Regions from separate parts of the Pleomorphomonas sp. PLEO genome, predicted to be linked through region 1. Evidence: predicted binding sites of a transcription regulator. Region 1 holds the regulator's gene; each other region holds the start of a gene.
The links. Region 1 encodes LexA, which represses DNA repair genes until DNA is damaged. Its sites were predicted from a motif close to TGTTCNNNNTGTGTTCNG; they were not measured.
Positions count from the first base shown of each region.

Region 1 (5,827 bases):
CAGGAGGGCATTCAGCGAGTGCGAGGCGGTGACGACGGTCTGTGAATGCTGGGCGAACAGATCGAAGAACTGTTCTTCGTGCGGCAGCAGCTTGCGGAACCACTCGAGCATGGTTGGTCCTTGTTTTTTGGACTTTTCGGCTCGCGGTTTATCCGATGAACCCTGTCGGCGCTAGTCGCAGTTCCTGGGAGGTCGGCCTTTTTAGCCGGTTATCCTTGCGGTTCTGCGTCGCGGAATAGACGGCTCAGCATTTTTGCCGATCAACCGGACCGGAGCGTTCTTCGTAGCGGGTCGGATGATCCGTCCGGCGTCGGCGATTTGAGGCCCTCGGTACCAAGGCATTCCCTTCTATGGACATGTTGAGGCGCCGCCGCTGGCGTTGGCCGTTGCCTTTCACGCTCGGTCATGTCTATGCAGAAGAATGCAAGTTTCAGTCTTCGATTTCGAATTGCCACCCGAGCGTATCGCCCTGCGTCCCGCCGTTCCGCGCGACGCGTCCCGCCTGTTGGTGGTGAAGCCCGGCCAAGCCTTGGAGGACAGACACGCCAGCGATCTCGCCGACCTTCTGTCACCGGGAGACGCGCTGGTGTTCAACGACACCAAGGTGATCCCCGCCCAGCTTGAAGGGCGGCGAGATCGCCATGGCGCCGAGCCAGTTCGCTTCTCGGCAACGCTGCATATGCGCGAGGCCCCGGATCGTTGGCGTGCCTTCGTCAAGGGAGCTCGCAAGCTGCGCGCCGGCGACCGCGTGGTGTTTTCCGGCATTGATCCGGCAGCCGATCCCCTTGGCGCTGTCGTGGCGGAGAAAGGCGAGGATGGCGAGATCACGCTGACCTTCGATCGTGCCGGGCCGGACCTCGATGTAGCGCTCATGACGGTCGGTCACATTCCGCTGCCGCCGTATATCGCCGCGCGTCGGGCAGAGGATGAGCACGACCGAGCCGACTACCAGACTGTCTACGCCCGGGAAAATGGCGCGGTCGCCGCGCCGACCGCCGGGCTTCATTTCACGCCGGAGCTCTTCGATCGCCTTGATGGGCGCGGTATCGGCCGGCATTTCGTGACGCTGCATGTCGGCGCCGGTACCTTTCTGCCAATGAAGGTGGACGATACCGAAGACCACAAGATGCATTCCGAGATTGGTCATGTCTCGTCAGAAACCGCCGAGGCGCTAAATGCAGTACGGGCACGCGGGGGCAGGGTGGTCGCCGTCGGCACGACGTCGTTGCGTCTCTTGGAAAGCGCTGCCGGCGAAGATGGCCTCGTTCGACCGTTCGCGGGGGCGACCGACATCTTCATAACGCCCGGCTACCGCTTTCGCGCCGTCGACCTGTTGATGACCAATTTTCATCTGCCCAAGTCGACGCTGTTCATGCTGGTATCGGCCTTCTCCGGTCTCGATACCATGCATGCCGCCTACGCACATGCGATCGCCAGCGGCTACCGCTTCTACTCCTATGGCGATACGTCGCTGCTTTTCCCGTCGGCGAAAAGTCGATTGGCGCAATAGGTCTAACGGTCCTACGGCGCCCAGGTACGCGCCCTCCGCGGGGATGAAAGACAAGCACAGCTTCCCGGGAACCGTCAGCCCGCGTTTCAAGCCGCTTTGAAAAGTGGATTAATAGCGGCGCATCAGCGCCACGAGGCGGCCCTGGATGCGGACCCGGTCAGGGCCGAAGATGCGCGTCTCATAGGCCGGATTGGCGGCCTCAAGGGCGACCGACGCGCCCTTGCGCCGCAGACGCTTCAGCGTCGCTTCCTCATCATCCACCAGCGCCACGATAATATCGCCGGAATCGGCGGTGTCGGACTTCTTGATGACGACGGTGTCGCCATCAAGAATGCCGGCTTCAATCATCGAGTCGCCGCGCACTTCGAGGGCGTAATGCTCTCCACCGGCAATGAGGTCGATCGGCACGTGCAAGATGTGTGACTGGGTCTGGATGGCGGCGATCGGCACACCGGCGGCAATCCGCCCCATGACCGGAACCGGCACGGTGTCGCGGCTATCCAGCGACGGCGCGGCGGCACTTGCCGACGAAGGCTTGCGACCACCGTCGCCTTCGATGACCGCCGGCGCGAAGCCCTTGCGAGCCCGGCCGATGCCCGGCTGCATGGTTTCCGGCAGCTTGATCACTTCCAGTGCGCGTGCCCGATTGGGCAGGCGGCGAATGAAGCCGCGCTCTTCCAGCGCGGTAATCAGACGATGAATGCCGGACTTGGACTTGAGATCCAGCGCATCCTTCATTTCGTCGAAGGACGGCGGCACGCCCGATTCCTTGAGACGCTCATGAATGAACATCAGGAGTTCGAGCTGTTTGCGCGTGAGCATCGTCTGGTCCCCGCTGGTCGGCCGGCGTCGGTTGCGCCGTAGCGCGATTCGGTACAAATCACGAACAGAGTTAACATGTTCCGTGTGTGTTCCGCAATGGGGATTGCCTCCGTAAGGGGGGCTGCGACCGAAAACGCCCCATCCGCCAGTAAGCCCGCTGGACGATCCGGCTGTGGCCGCATAACCTTATCGCGAAAGCCTCCAGCAGGTCAGAGTGGGCAGTGCCATCCAGAGTTGGCAAATGCAATACTGCTCCGACAGCCGTGTGGTGAGAGGTGACAAGCTGCGTATTCTTCTTGTCGAAGACGACCATATTCTCGGCCCGTCGCTTAAGCGCGCGCTCGAAAAGCATGCGTATGGCGTCGACTGGTTCAGCGATGGGGAATCCGGCTTGGCGGCGTGCGAGGACAACGAATATGCCATGGCTGTTCTCGATGTGAACCTCCCGAAGATGAGCGGTTTCGACATCGTGCGCGCCTTGCGCGCCAAGGCCAATCAAACGCCGGTTCTGTTCCTGACCGCGCTCGACAGCGTCAAGCACCGCGTCGAGGGGCTCGACGGTGGCGCGGACGATTATCTCGTCAAGCCGTTTGACCTCGATGAACTCCTGGCCCGCATTCGCGCGCTTACCCGGCGGAGGGAGGGGCGGGCTGTGACACTCCTTGTCTCGGGCGATGTTGAACTTGATCCGGCGGCGCTTGTCGCTCGCCGTGGCGGGGAGACGCTGCATTTGCCGGCCAAGGAGTTCCATCTTCTGCGCCTCCTGATGGAGCGCGCTGGCCGTTACGTCACCAAAACCGACATCGAGTATGCTCTCTACGACGCGGAATCGACAACCGAGAGCAACACGATCGAGGTTACTGTCTATAATCTCCGGCGCAAGCTCGGTTCGTCGTTTATCAAGTCGATCCGGGGCGTTGGCTATATGGTTGAGCGGTGATGTCGTGACGCTCAGCCAGCGCCTGTTCTGGCGCATCCTCCCCACACTGATGGCCACCATCCTGATCGTCGGCGCTCTGGCGTATCGCAGCGCCACGCGTGAAATCGAAAACATCTACGACGCCGAGCTTATCAACGACGCCAATACGCTTTGGATCCTTCTCAAGGGGCACCTTGAGAAGAATGACTTTTCAGTGCCGGCGGAAGTGCCCGACATTGATTTTTCCATGGGTAACCAATTGGCACTCAACCAGGACGCGGACGATTACGCTGATGCGCACGCCTTCCGTTCCTGGAAAGCCGACGCGCTCGCCATGGTCAGCAGCAACGCTTTCCCGGCAAGTGTCCCGAAGTTCGGCGCGGGTTTTGCGGACTACACATTCGCCCGCGAAAAGTGGCGTGTTTATTCTCTGCCGATTGCGCAGACCGGGATCGTCGTCGAGGTTGCCGAAAAGATCGCACTGAGAAAAGGCCTCGTCGGCAATATCCTTCTGGACATAGCCCTGCCGCTTCTGGTGCTGGTGCCGGCGATCGCGTTTTTGACCTGGCTGGTGATCAATAACGGGCTCAGCCATATTCGAGGGCTGGTGAGACAAATTCGTTCGCGAACGCCTGACGATCTGTCGACGTTGGCCATAAACAACATGCCGAGCGATCTCCTACCGCTTGTCCGGTCTCTCAACCAATTCATGCAAAAGCTCGATACCTCGCTGACCTTGGAACGGCGTTTCGCCGACCTCGCCGCTCACCAGTTGCGGACGCCACAGGCCGGCATCAAGCTTCTGTTGCAAATGCTCGAGAAGGCGACGGACGAGGACGAGCGGCAGCAATTGATGAAAGATCTCGTGGCCAGCAACGAGCGGGCCATGCATCTGATCGCTCAGCTCCTGCATCTGGCGCGCGTGAGCCATCAGCCGCTCCGCCTGGAAGCGATCAATCTCTATGAGGTCGCCGCTGCTTCGCTTGCCGATGTTGGCGCCATTCTTGGCAACCGCGGTTTTGAAGTTGAGCTTGCCGGAAGTGAAGTTGCCTCCGTGAACGCCGATCGGCTCCTCTTGCGACTGCTGATCGACAATCTCGTCGATAACGCCATCAAGTATTCACCCGATGGCGGCGAGATCCGCGTTGAAATCGCGCCGGCTGGCGCCTATTGGCGGCTTGTCATCGACGACCGTGGTCCCGGTATCCCTGAGGACCAGAGGAAAGCGGTATTTCTCCAGTTTCATCGGGTGTCGGCCAGTGATCGTGACGGCGCGGGGCTCGGGTTGGCCATTGTTGCCGAGATTGCCAAGCGCCTCGGCATTCAGGTTGGTTTATCCACGCCGACTTGGGGGTATGGCTTGCGGGTCGAACTGATCATGCCGGCGGTCGCCGCGTGACGGTGATAGCCTTCAGTTTGGCTTCATCCTCCCCTCAGGCAGGCCTCATCGAGGGGGCGTAGACGGGTCTCAGATAAGTCTGGGACCATGACATGCTAGCCTTCTGCGATTTTGACGGCACCATTGCGACTGAGGACGTTACCGATCTCGTTCTCGGCCGCTTCGCCCTTCCTGCGTGGCGAGACATCGAGGCGCGCTGGGAAGCGGGTACGATCAACTCGGCGGAGTGCATGCGGGAACAGGTCCGCCTGATCCGTGCCGAACGAGACGAGATCGACCAATTCCTGGAGCAGGTCGACATCGACCCCGGTTTCCGGGATTTCAAAAGGTTCTGCGACCGTAGTGGAATTGAGGTCGTGATCGTCAGCGACGGCGTCGACCATTTCATCCGCCGTGTGCTCGCCCTGCACGAAATTTCCGGCATCAGGATCGTAGCAAACCGCCTGATCGTGACGGAGTCCGGCTTCGATCTTGCCTTCCCGCATGCGCGGGCGGACTGCCGCTTTGCTTCGGGAGTGTGCAAATGCGCGGTTCTGAAGGGAGCCGCTCCGCACGTCTTCATCGGAGATGGCCGCTCCGATTTCTGTGCAGCCCGCAGCGCCGGCATGGTGTTCGCCAAGGGAAAGCTCGCTGCCTATTGCCGCCGCGAAGCGATCCCGCACGCCGTCTATGCCGATTTCTTCGATGTGCTCGACATGACCCTCTCACTTGCCGGGTCACCGCAGTCGTCGTTCCACCTGCTTCCTCTTTCCCAACAGCTTTAATTGGAGAAATCCATGCTGAAATCGCTTGAGACCACCGTAACTGATACTGCGCCTGGCGAGGACGACTTGCGTGCCCTTGAAGGGCGCTATTGTTCCTATGGTGATACGGTTCACTACGCGGAGGCCCCCAAGTTCTTCGAATCCTGCGAAGGGTCTTTCCTTTTCGATCGGGACGAAGTGCCTTATCTCGATCTGCAGATGTGGTATTCGGCGGTCAACTTCGGTTACCGAAACGAGCGTCTCAATGCCGCCGCTCACCGGCAGCTCGACAGGCTTCCGCAGGTCGCCTCGCAATACCTTCACCGCGAAAAGGTCGAGCTGGCGGCGCTCATCGCTCAGGATGCGGAGCGCAAATTTGGGCACAAGGGCCGCGTCCATTTCAACGTTGGCGGCTCCCAGGCCATCGAGGATTC
Region 1 is NZ_CP166625.1:3,211,633-3,217,459, forward strand. It holds gene AB6N07_RS14850 (DUF47 domain-containing protein) at 1-111, opposite strand, end outside; gene queA (tRNA preQ1(34) S-adenosylmethionine ribosyltransferase-isomerase QueA) at 422-1,510, shown strand; gene lexA (transcriptional repressor LexA) at 1,619-2,332, opposite strand; gene AB6N07_RS14865 (response regulator transcription factor) at 2,616-3,272, shown strand; gene AB6N07_RS14870 (sensor histidine kinase) at 3,277-4,650, shown strand; gene AB6N07_RS14875 (MtnX-like HAD-IB family phosphatase) at 4,743-5,414, shown strand; gene AB6N07_RS14880 (aspartate aminotransferase family protein) at 5,427-5,827, shown strand, end outside.

Region 2 (5,827 bases), 1.6 Mb from region 1:
ACAACGGAAAATAGGGCTCGATCCGGCGCATCTGCGCCTCCGACAGCCAGATCAGATCACTCATCGCAACGCCTCCTCACGCTGCTATTGAATCAACCAATCTTTGCGACCGCAACCAATTTAATAGGTCCTGAGCCTAGAAGGGGCGATGAGCGGCACGAAAAGGATGGTCGAGCGAGGCTCAAGATATCACGCCGACAAAGTAACAGCCGCCAGGTTTTTCCACGACTGGTCATAAGAAAAACTGCCGATGTTGGAGGGCTCAGCCTTCCAGCAATTGACAACACCATTTGCCGGCGGCGCGATGATTGGTCGCGCTGCCAGCCCAATCGCACGCCGTGGGGCGGCATCTTGACGTCAGATGTCCAGATCCTCGGCGAACTCGGCGTTCTCCTGAATGAACTGGAAGCGGCCTTCCGGTTTGTTGCCCATCAGCCGCTCGACCGAATCCGCCGTCCGCTCCGCCTCGTCCTCCACCATGACGACGCGCAGCAGCGTGCGCGTCTTCTTGTCCATGGTGGTTTCCTTGAGCTGCGAGGGCATCATCTCGCCAAGACCTTTGAAGCGGCCGATCTCCGGTTTCTTGTTCTTGAAGGTGGTGCGCAGCAGCTCTTCGCGGTGGGCATCGTCGCGAGCGTAGATGGTCTTGCCGCCATGGGTCAGGCGATAGAGCGGCGGCACTGCGAGATAGAGATGGCCGCCACGGATGAGCTGCGGCATCTCGCGGTAGAAGAAGGTGATCAAGAGCGATGCGATATGGGCGCCGTCGACGTCGGCGTCGGTCATCACGATCACCTTGTCGTAGCGGAGATCGTCTTCGTGATAGTGCGAGCGGGTACCACAGCCGAGTGCCTGCAACAGGTCTGACAGGAGCTGGTTGGCCGTCACCTTATCGCGGCCGGCACTCGCGACGTTGAGGATCTTGCCGCGCAACGGCATTACCGCCTGACTGGCGCGGTCACGCGCCTGCTTGGCGGAGCCGCCGGCCGAGTCACCCTCGACGATGAACAGTTCCGACCCTTGAGCGGCGTTTTGTGTGCAGTCGGCGAGCTTGCCCGGCAGGCGCAGCTTGCGCACCGCGCTCTTGCGCAGAACGTCCTTTTCCTGTCGGCGACGAAGGCGCTCGTCGGCGCGCTCGACGATCCAGTCCAGAAGGCGTCCCGATTGCTGGGGTGAAGCGGTCAGCCAGTGGTCGAAGGCATCCTTGACCGCCGTCTCGACGATGCGGGCCGCCTCGGCGGTGGAGAGCTTGTCCTTGGTCTGGCCGACAAATTCCGGCTCGCGCACGAAGACCGAAAGCATGGCGCCGGCGGACGTCATCACATCCTCGGGCATCACCTGAGCCACACGCTTGTTGCCGGCCATCTCGCCGTAGGCCTTGAACGAGCGGGTGAGGGCGAGGCGCAGGCCTTGCTCATGGGTGCCGCCATCCGGCGTCGGGATAGTGTTGCAGTAGGAGTTGACGAAACCGTCGCCCGCGAACCAGGAAACGGCCCATTCGACGGTACCGTGACCGCCAGTGCCGAAGCGGCCGGCGAACAGGTCGTCAGCGACGCGCTTTTCGCCCTCCAGCGTCTCGGCGAGAAAGTCCTTGAGGCCTCCCGGAAAGCGGAACACCGCCTCGGCCGGTGTTTTCGAACCCTCGACCAGCGACGGATCGCAAGACCAGCGGATTTCGATGCCACCAAACAGGTAAGCCTTGGAGCGGGCCATCGTGAAGATGCGCGCCGGCTCGAAACGAGGGTCTTTTCCAAAAATCTGTGGGTCCGGCCTGAAGCGCACCTTGGTGCCGCGCCGGTTCATGGTCTCGCCGAGGCGCTGCAAATCGCCCTGCGGTACGCCACGCGAAAAGCTTTGCTTGTAGAGTTGGCGACCACGCGCCACCTCGACATCGAGCCACTCGGAAAGGGCGTTGACCACCGAAACACCTACGCCGTGCAAACCACCGGATGTCTCGTAGACCTTGCTGTCGAACTTGCCGCCGGCATGCAGGGTGCACAGGATCACCTCCAGTGCCGATTTGCCTGGAAATTTCGGGTGCGGATCGACCGGAATGCCACGACCATTGTCGTTGACGGTGAGGAAGCCGTCGGCATCGAGCCGCACTTCGATCCACGAGGCGTGGCCGGCCACCGCCTCGTCCATCGAGTTGTCGATCACTTCGGCGAACAGGTGATGCATCGCCTTGTCGTCGGTGCCGCCAATATACATGCCGGGGCGCCGGCGTACCGGTTCGAGTCCTTCCAGAACCTCAATGGTCGATGCGTCATAGACCGCTTCCACCGGCGCGGCGGCCTCGACACGGGGACGCGCTGGCTTGGGCGCACGAACGGGCGCCGCCACCGGGGTCGCCGTGCTCGCCGGCGGGGGGAGTGTTCCGAACAGGTCGTCCTTTTCCATGCGTTCCGTCTTCGTCCATTGACCGGCATCCCCGGCCATTCCGCCGCCCGCCGGGAAGGGCGGAGCTGATTCGCGCGCCCCGCAGTTTGCCACGCTGGCAACGGGAGCGCCAATCTCGTTCTACATGTGTTCCGGCTCATGCACTGTCGACCCAGATGCCATCGACGCCGTTGAGGCGTTCTTAACCCTGGTGGCGGCAAGCTCCGGAACGTTCATTGGTGGTTTGTCATGCGTCGAAACCAGTATCAAGATGCCGTGCTCCGAGAACTCGGAGCCGTCCACACCCGTGCCTTCGTTGCCGGCCACCGCCTCGGTGGCATGCGGCGCCATCTTCAGGAGGTCGCGGCCGAGCCCCCGCTCACCGGCGGCATCTTCGCGCTGCCAGCCGTGCTGGTGCTGCTGTCGCTGACGTCGCTGGTCTTCCTGCTCGCCTGATTTTGCCGCTGGCAATCGTCGCCGCGAAGCGCTAGGGAAACCGCCCCCAGTTATTCGGAGAGCGGTCATGGCAGCGGCAGGCCTCGATTTCGGCACGTCCAATACTACGCTCGGCGTCGTTACCGACGGCCGAGCCGATATGGTGCGCCTGGAAGATAACGAGGATACGCTCCCGAGCGCCATCTTCTATCACCAGGACGGTTCCATTTCGGTTGGCCGCGCCGCCATTGCCGCTTATATCGGCGGCGAGCACGGTCGCCTGATGCGGGCGCTGAAATCGGTGCTTGGCTCGGCGTTGATGGAAGAGACGACGCTGGTCGGCAAGAGCCGCGTCAAGTTTCGCGACGTGCTGAAGCGCTATCTGGCGGAAGTGAAAAAGCGGGGCGAAGCGGTGGCGCGCGCGCCGCTCACCCACCTCGTCCATGGCCGCCCCGTGCATTTTGTCGACGGCAACGCCGAGGCCGACCGTCTCGCGGAGGCAACGCTGCATGCCATTGCCCACGATCTCGGCTTTCAAGAGGTTTCTTTCCAGTACGAGCCGATCGCCGCCAGCCTCGATTATGAACAGCAGCTATCCCGCGAGGAGCTGGCGCTGATCGCCGACATTGGCGGTGGCACCTCCGACTTTTCGATCGTCCGTCTCGGACCGGAGCGAGCAAAGAAAGCCGAGCGCGCCTCCGACGTGCTGGCCAACGACGGCGTCCGCATCGGCGGCACCGACTTCGACCGCCACCTCAGCCTCGGTACGGTGATGCCGCTCCTCGGCTTCCGGTCCAAGCTTGCCCGTGGTGAGATCGACGTACCTTCGGTCTACTATCACGACCTCGCCACATGGTCGGCGATCAACCGTCTTTACGAGCCGCGCATTCATCGCGAACTCATCGACCTCGAAAAACGCGCAGCGGAGCCAGATCTCATTCAGCGGCTGATGCATGTGGTCGACGACGAGCGCGGCCATAGCCTTGCCATCGAGGTGGAAGCGGCCAAAATTGCCGTTGCCGAACAAGGCGCTGTTACCGTTGCCTTCGAGTGGCTGGAACGGGGCCTTTCCACCCATGTCGACCACGCTGGTCTCGTTCGCCATACCGGCGACCTCGCCAGCCGCATCGGCGCCCGCGTCGATACCTGTCTTGCAGAGGCCGGTGTCGCTGCCAACGATATCGACGCGGTGTTTTTGACCGGTGGCTCCACGCGGCTCGAGCACGTGCGGACCGCCATCCTGGCATCGGTACCGGAAGCGCGCGTTGTGACTGGCAACGTCTTCGGCTCGGTTGGCACGGGGCTCGCCGTTGAGGCGGCGCGCCGTTACGGCTGATACCAAAAGTCGAGCTTGCAGGCGCCGCGGTCGGGGTGCCTGATGCCCCGGCCCGATGGGGAGGGGACGCATGAAAACCTTTTGCGCGGCGGCGCTTGCCGCCATCCTGGCGACGCCGGCGTTGGCCGGCGATTGTCAGGCCTGGAAAGCCGGCATCCAGCAGGACGAGGGCGGGCCGACGATGACCGCTTCTATCTGCTCAACCGACCGACCGGATGACGTCTTGCTGATCACCTGCGGTGGCGAGGACAAGATCGGCTTGCGCTTCGTACCCGCCGTTGGCGACGATTTTCCGCCGCATGGCGACATGAACTATCGCTCACCCTTCGTTTTCGCGAGCGGCCAGCTCAGCGCCGAAATCACCCTCCGCTACGAAGCGATGGATGGGGTCATGGCGGCGACACCGCGTCGCGACAGCGCTCTTGTCCGTCTCCTGAAATCAACGGAACCGCTGACCGTCACTGACAAGACCGGTGTGCTGCCGACCGCGACCTTCCAATTGAAGGGATCATCGAAGGCGATCGGCAAGGTGGAGCGGGCCTGCTACAGCTGATCGCTCAGGCGTTCCCTGCGAATATGGCGGCGTCCTTCACCTGCTCTTCGCTCGGATGGACGCCAGTGTAGAGAACGAATTGCTCAAGCGCCTGCAGCACGGCGACGTCAGCGCCGGAGATGCGCTTGCGCCCAGCTACCTTGGCCGCTCGCATGAGAGGGGTCTCAACCGGCAGCGCCACTACGTCGAATACCGTTTCCGCCGCTTCGATCGCAGAGGGTGGGAAAGCCAGCGTCTCCGCTTCCGCGCCACCGGCCATGCCAATCGGTGTGGCGTTAATGATCAGCGGTGCTGTCAATCCCTCGGCGGTTGCTGTCCAATCGAAGCCGTAGAGGTCGGCGAGCATTTGGCCAGTTGCCGCGTTGCGCGCGATGATCACTCCAGAGCGATGGCCCCGGTTGCGTAACGCCGCCATCACGGCCTTGGCCATGCCACCAGAGCCGGCGAGCAGGAAGGGGGTTGAAGGGGCGATTTCCGCATCGTCCAGCAAGTCTAGCACCGCGCTGTAATCGGTGTTGTAGCCGGTCAGCCAGCCATCGTCGTTGACGATCGTATTGACGCTGTCGATGGCCGCCGCTGATCCCTCGATATGGTCGAGAAGCGGAATAACCGCCTCCTTGAACGGCATGGAGATGGCGCAACCGCGAATGCCCAGCGCCCGAACACCGCCGATCGCCGCCGGCAGATCCTTGGTGGTGAAGGCTTTATAGATGTAATCCAAGCCAGTCAGTTCATAGAGCCTGTTGTGAAAACGCGAGCCGAACTTTCCCGGCCGACCAGCCAACGACATGCAGAGTTTCGTCGATGGGCCGATGGAGGATTTGTCGGGCATGTTCTGGTCTCCCGTTGGAAAGTCCGGCGATCATAAGCGCGCGGCGGCTTGACGGAAAGCGGCGGGCGACAGGCTATCCCCCGTACCGCAAAGAAAAAACCGCCCGGCCTTGCGGCGGGCGGTTCGTTGAAACCGGACGCCTGAGAGGCGTCCGGTGTTGTCCAAGGACGCGCCTCAGACCGAGTAGTACATGTCGAACTCGATCGGATGCGGCGTCATCTCGTAGCGCATGTTCTCTTCCATCTTCAGCGCGATCCAGCTGTCGATGAAGTCGTCATCCATGACACCACCG
Region 2 is NZ_CP166625.1:4,826,813-4,832,639, reverse strand. It holds one part of gene AB6N07_RS22350 (IS5 family transposase) at 1-64, opposite strand, end outside; gene parE (DNA topoisomerase IV subunit B) at 358-2,400, opposite strand; gene AB6N07_RS22340 (hypothetical protein) at 2,629-2,835, shown strand; gene AB6N07_RS22335 (Hsp70 family protein) at 2,903-4,150, shown strand; gene AB6N07_RS22330 (hypothetical protein) at 4,221-4,703, shown strand; gene AB6N07_RS22325 (shikimate 5-dehydrogenase) at 4,708-5,535, opposite strand; gene glnA (type I glutamate--ammonia ligase) at 5,710-5,827, opposite strand, start outside.
Region 2: the regulator LexA is predicted to act here: its motif matches at 2,517-2,534, upstream of parE (DNA topoisomerase IV subunit B).

Region 3 (5,827 bases), 1.2 Mb from region 1:
CGGTCCAGCACCAGAAGCGCCCATTTGTCGGCCAATCGGTCGAGGACCATGCGGGTTGGACAGCGATCGTCGAAGACGTCGTAAGAGGGGTTCATCAGCGTCCTTTCGGGTGGGTTTCCCGGGGGAAACCAAGGCACTGGAAACTGCCTTCTTTTCGGGATTTCTAGAATTGACTATGTTTCAACTAGAAACGCAGTTTCCAGTAGATACTAAGGAGTTTTAAAATGGCTGGCAAGATTCTGGTTCTGGGTGCCACCGGCAACATCGGGCGGCCGCTCATCAAGGCGCTGATGGCACGCGGTGAGGCGGTCAAGGCGGCGTCGCGTAGCGGCAAGCCGGTCGACGGTGCCGAGGGTGTGGTTTTCGACGTGGTCGATCCCATGACCTTTCCCACCGCCTTCGAGGGCGTCGATCGTGCCTTCGTCATGCTGCCGGGCGGCTATACGGAGGCCAAGGCGCTGCTGCTGCCGGTCATTGAGGCGGCTGCGACGCGTGGCGTGAAAGTGGTGTTGCTATCGGTGCTCGGCGTTGACGCCGACGATTCCATTCCCTACCGCCAAGCGGAAATCGCGCTCGAGAAATCTGGCGTGCGGTGGGTCGTTCTACGCCCCAACTGGTTCACCGATAATTTCATCAATTACTGGAAGCCCGGCATTGCTGCGGCGGGCGTCATTGCCGTGCCGGCCGCCGACGGCAAATCGAGCTTCATCGACGTCCGCGATATCGCCGACAGCGCGGCCGCCGCGCTGACGACGGATCGTTTCGACGGCAAGGCGTTCAATCTCACTGGTCCCCAGGCGCTCGGATATGCCGAGGCCGCCGCGTTGATCTCCGATGCCATCGGCAAGCCGGTATCCTACCTTGCTGTTGACGATGATGCCTTCGTCGGCGCCCTCGTCGGTGCCGGGGTACCGGAGGTCTACGCCCGCTTCCTCGCTTCAATCTTCTATCCGGTTCGCCAAGGCTGGACGGCCGTCGTCACCGACGATGTGCGGACGTTGACCGGCCATCCGGCGCGCGCGGTTACCGCGTGGGTGAAGGAGAATGCCGAGGCGTTGAAGGGCTGAGGGGGCGATGGCAGCGGCTCGGTTTCAGAGCCCGGCCGCTGCGACAGCCTTGAGATTGGCCGCGTGTACCACCTCGTAGGGCTGAAAATAGCCGATCCGGCCGGAGGCCACGTCACCGGCAACGAAGGCGGAGAGTGGCGTGCCGTCGCGCCCCTCGCCAACGACAAGTCGTGAGAGATAGTCGCGGTTGGCCGTGATGAGGCCTCCGTCGTAGCCGCCAGTCGCGATCCGGTCGGGCGCACCGTGGGCCGGCAGGATGCGCCGGGCAGGGAGGGCAGCGAGCCGCCCGAGTTCGGCGATATGCGTCGTCGTGTGTTCCACCTCGGAAATGTAGGTCACGGTGTCCTCGACCACATCGCCAGCGAGAAGCAGCTCGGCGTCGGGCAGCCACAGCACGACTCCGTCGGCACTGTGGATGGCGAAATGCATGGCCTCGACGCTACGGCCGCCAACAGTGAGCATCAGACCGTCGTCGAACGTATCGGTCGGCAACACCAGCGGTTTGATCGGCGGGTAGCCACCTTCGAGTTTGTCGCGGTTGGCGGCAAGCGCTTCGCGGGTCAGACGGTGGGCGATAATTGGCCCGTCCGCAAAGACGGCATTTCCTGCAACATGGTCGTCGTGCCAGTGGCTCAGCACCAAGGTGAAGCGCGTGACACCGAGTCCTTCAAGATGGTGGCGAACGGCACAGGCGTGGTCGAGCGAGATATGACTATCGAAGACCAGCGCCTCGTCGCCTCCGACGATGGCATAGGAGGCGATGCCGAGACTGTAGGCGCCGTCGTCAAGCCAGTTCGCAGCTGTGGAGTGCAGGCGGACGCCGGGCACGCGCCCATCATAATAGGCGAACACGCCCGGCGCTGGTTCAAGGATGCGCAGCGTGCTCGTATCGGTCATGGCTCGTTGTCCTCGATGTCATCTATGTCGTCGTCGCTCAGGCCAAAATGGTGGCCGATCTCATGAACGAGCACATGGCTGACGATGTCGCCAAGCGTCTCCTCATGCTCGGCCCAATAGTCGAGAATGGGGCGACGATAGAGCCAGATGCGGTTGGGCAGGCGACCTGTCTCCGGCACCGCGGCGTCGTGGGCAAGACCGGTACCGACAAACAGGCCGAGAATGTCAAAATCGCTCTCGAGCTCCATTTCCTTGACGACGTCCTCATCGGGAAAGTCGGCCACGCGGATCTCGATTTCGCCGGTCAGCGCCCGGAAATCGGCCGGAAGCGCGGCATAGGCTTCGGCTGCCATGGCCTCGAAGTCGTCGAGCTCCGGCGCTTTCAGGTCCTTCCAGGCGAATTTCGCACCACCGCCGAAGAGCTTCATCCTTGTCTCCCGCCATCCTTCGATCAGGCTTCAGAAGTGTCGTTGGAACGAGGAGACGTCAAGGGAGAAGAAAACGGCGGCGCCCTGAACGGAAACCGGCAGGTTGAACTGGTTTCGTATTGGCGCCATCTTGAAAGCAGCGTTGCAGGCTCTGCAAAGCCTTTTCCAATTTGCCGTTGTCGCCTGCCAAAGAAAGCTTCCGGAACGCGATGCGAACGAGAGACTGGCTGCTGCTTGTTCTTGTCCTGTTTGTGGGTACATGGATCGTCTACGTTGGAACGCGCCTCAGCCCCAAAGGGTGCGTCGAGCATTCTGGTCTTTGGCGCTTCATGACGGCCGAGTGCGAGGGGCGCTCGATCTGGCAACCCGAACCGTAGCTTCCTTGACGCTCCTTGGGGGGATGGTATTCCTCGACATCCTATAGCGTTTGTTCGTTATTTGTTCTTTAGAACAAACTAAGCTGGACGCCGCCATTGCCGGGTTTCAGGAACTTTTCCGTGTCGAGCTTGACCTTATGCTTGTTGAGACCGAGGCGCTTGGTGGTCAGCTCGAACCTCCGGCCTATCTGCCAAGCGTAGGGGCCGGTGCCGCGCATGCGCTTGCCCCATTCCGCGTCGTAGTCCTTGCCGCCGCGCATCGACTTCAGCACGTTCATGACGTGCCGATAACGGTCGGGCAGCTCGCGCAGAAGGAATTCGCGGAAGATTTCCGACACCTCGAGCGGCAGGCGTAGCAGCACGTAGCCGGCCTCGCGAGCGCCGAAGGTGTGGGCAGCCTCCAGAATGCGCTCGATCTCGCTGTCGGTGACCGCCGGAATGATCGGCGCCATCATGACGCCGACTGGAATGCCGGCTTCCGTAAGTTTCTGGATTGCTTCGAGGCGTCGCTGTGGGCTGGAGGCGCGCGGCTCCATGGCGCGCGCCAGCCGGCGATCGAGCGTCGTGATGGAAATAGCCACCTTGACCAGCCCTTGGGCGGCCATCGTCTGGAGAATGTCGATATCGCGCAGGACCAGCGCCGATTTGGTGATGATCAGTGCCGGGTGTTGGGTCTTCGCCAGGACTTCCAGCACGCGCCGGGTGATCTTCTGCTCCTTCTCGATCGGCTGGTAGGCGTCGGTAGCCGTACCGATGGCGATCACCTTCGGCTGGTAGGACGGCGCACCGAGCTGGCGGTCCAGCACTTCGGCGGCGTTGGTCTTGGCATAGAGGTGGGTCTCGAAGTCGAGTCCCGGCGACAAGCCGAGATAGGCGTGGTTTGGTCGGGCATAGCAGTAGACGCAACCATGCTCGCAACCACGGTAGGGGTTGAGCGAACGATCGAAGGCGATGTCCGGACTGTCGTTGCGGGTGATGACTGAACGCGCCGGTTCGACCTGTACTGTCGTCTTGAACGGCGGCAGTTCCTCGCTGTCGCTCCAACCGTCGTCGAAGGTGGTGCGGGCATAAGCCTCGAACCGGCCCGAAGGGTTGATTCCGGCGCCTCGGCCGCGCCGGCGTCCGGCCGTGACCGCTGTGTCGGCGATCTCAGGCGCCGGGATGGGCTCTTCGAGGTTGCGACATGCGATGTTCATGATTTGATCTTAGGTGAAAATGAGAACAGGTCAAGAACATTGTTGAGTTCGACCACTAGCGGATTGGCTCTCGAAAAGGGGCGTCGGCTGGGTGGTGGTATAGGCGTTATGCGTCGGATGGCGGCCTCGCAAAACAGCGAAGATGAGATGACCGAAGCGTGCCGAAGGTCGAGGTTGGGAAGGGCGTGCGATGGTCGTCGGGCGATTGTTTGTCCGCGTTCGGACGGGCTCGCGCTTCCTGGGAAAACCCGCTAGAACGAAAGTATGATCTCGGTTGTCATACCCACCCGGAACAGCGAGGAAGCCCTCGTCCGCACGCTGTCGACGCTGGTCACCGGCGCCGCCGACGGAACGGTGCGCGAAGTCGTCGTGGTCGACGGCGGCTCGGAGGATCAGACGCGTCTCGTCGCGGAGGGGACCGGCTGCGATCTCATTTCCGCCGCGGGGGGCGCCTGGGCGCGTTGCGCCATTGGAGCGGCCGCTGCCCAGCGCGGTGAATTCCTGATGTTCCTGCGCCCGGGGGTCCTACTCGATCCAGGCTGGGAGAGCGATTTCCAGGCGACCGCCGAGCGGCGTCTTAGGCATGGTGACAGCCGTTTCGTGGCTGTCTTCCGCCTCGCTTCCGACGACGATACGCTCGGCGGCGGCCTGAAGCACTATCTGCTGCGCCTGTTCGGCCGTTGTGCCGGTGTAACGCATCCCGACCAGGGCATGATCATCTCGCGCGGCTACTTCCGCGAACTCGGCGGTTTCAGCCGGCGCGACGGCCTAGCCGGCATCGATCTCATCCGCCGTGCCGGACACCGTCGCCTCGTTCGCCTGAGGACTCCCGTGGTGCGGGTGATTGCCGACGGCCAGGATGCGACGATCGCCGGTGGCGGCGCCCTCGGCGCTTTGGCGGGCCTGCTGCTCGCCATTCGCCTTCCCATCGGTGTGGTCGCCGGGCTCACGGGCCGTCGGGTCTGACGTTATCTCCGAGAGTTGACTGGTTGAGTCTGCCATTGCCGGGTAATGAGGCGCGTGCAGAGCAGGGACACCATTGGAAGTGTCCCGCCAGCCGGAAGGATTCCCCCATGACCATCGAGCTTCATGCCATCGCGGCGCCGGTATTCACGGCCCGCCTCAAGTCCCTCGTCCATCTGTTGAAGATCGCCGAGGCCGAAGGTCCGGCGCGCGGCCTTTCCGAAGAGGCCGTGCTCGGTGCGCGCCTCGCCTCGGACATGTTCGACCTGAAGCGGCAGGTCCAGATCGCGACCGATCATGCAAAAGGGGCGATGGCGCGCCTCGCCGGGATTGACGTTCCTTCCTTCCCCGACAGCGAGCAGACCTTTAGCGAGCTTTACGCGCGCATCGACAAGACGCTCGCTTTCGTTGCATCGGTACCGGCCTCGGCCGTCGACGGCCGTCAGGAGGCGATCGTCACGCTGAAGCTTCGCCACGAGACGATGGAGCTCAAGGCGTTCGACTACCTGCAGGGCTTCGCCATTCCCAACTTCTATTTCCACCTGACCACCGCCTATGACATTTTGCGCCATCTCGGCATGCCGGTCGGCAAGCGCGATTTTCTCTGGCAGGAATGACGGCGGGAGCGGCAGCATTCGCCCCTGCCGCCGGTATGGTTAACAAACCATTGAAATAATTAATCAATGACGATTCCCGTCGTTTAACTCCGAATTTACCCTGCCGGGGCAGATTGGTTTTCGGCAGGGGCGTGAAGACCCCCTCCTGTTTGTTTTGCGTCGGAGTGGGAGAGCCATGAGTGTACTGCGTCAGCGGGCGGCTGCGTCGTCGTCCGAGGTTTCTCTCCACTCCCCTGCCGCGTCGCCGTCGCCTGATTGGCTCGACAGCGTCATCGTCGGCGA
Region 3 is NZ_CP166625.1:4,388,124-4,393,950, reverse strand. It holds gene AB6N07_RS20380 (winged helix-turn-helix transcriptional regulator) at 1-95, opposite strand, end outside; gene AB6N07_RS20375 (SDR family oxidoreductase) at 225-1,067, shown strand; gene AB6N07_RS20370 (MBL fold metallo-hydrolase) at 1,092-1,964, opposite strand; gene AB6N07_RS20365 (metallopeptidase family protein) at 1,961-2,392, opposite strand; gene AB6N07_RS20360 (PA0069 family radical SAM protein) at 2,838-3,965, opposite strand; gene AB6N07_RS20355 (glycosyltransferase) at 4,230-4,931, shown strand; gene AB6N07_RS20350 (DUF1993 family protein) at 5,039-5,545, shown strand; gene AB6N07_RS20345 (site-specific DNA-methyltransferase) at 5,721-5,827, shown strand, end outside.
Region 3: the regulator LexA is predicted to act here: its motif matches at 2,593-2,610, upstream of AB6N07_RS20365 (metallopeptidase family protein).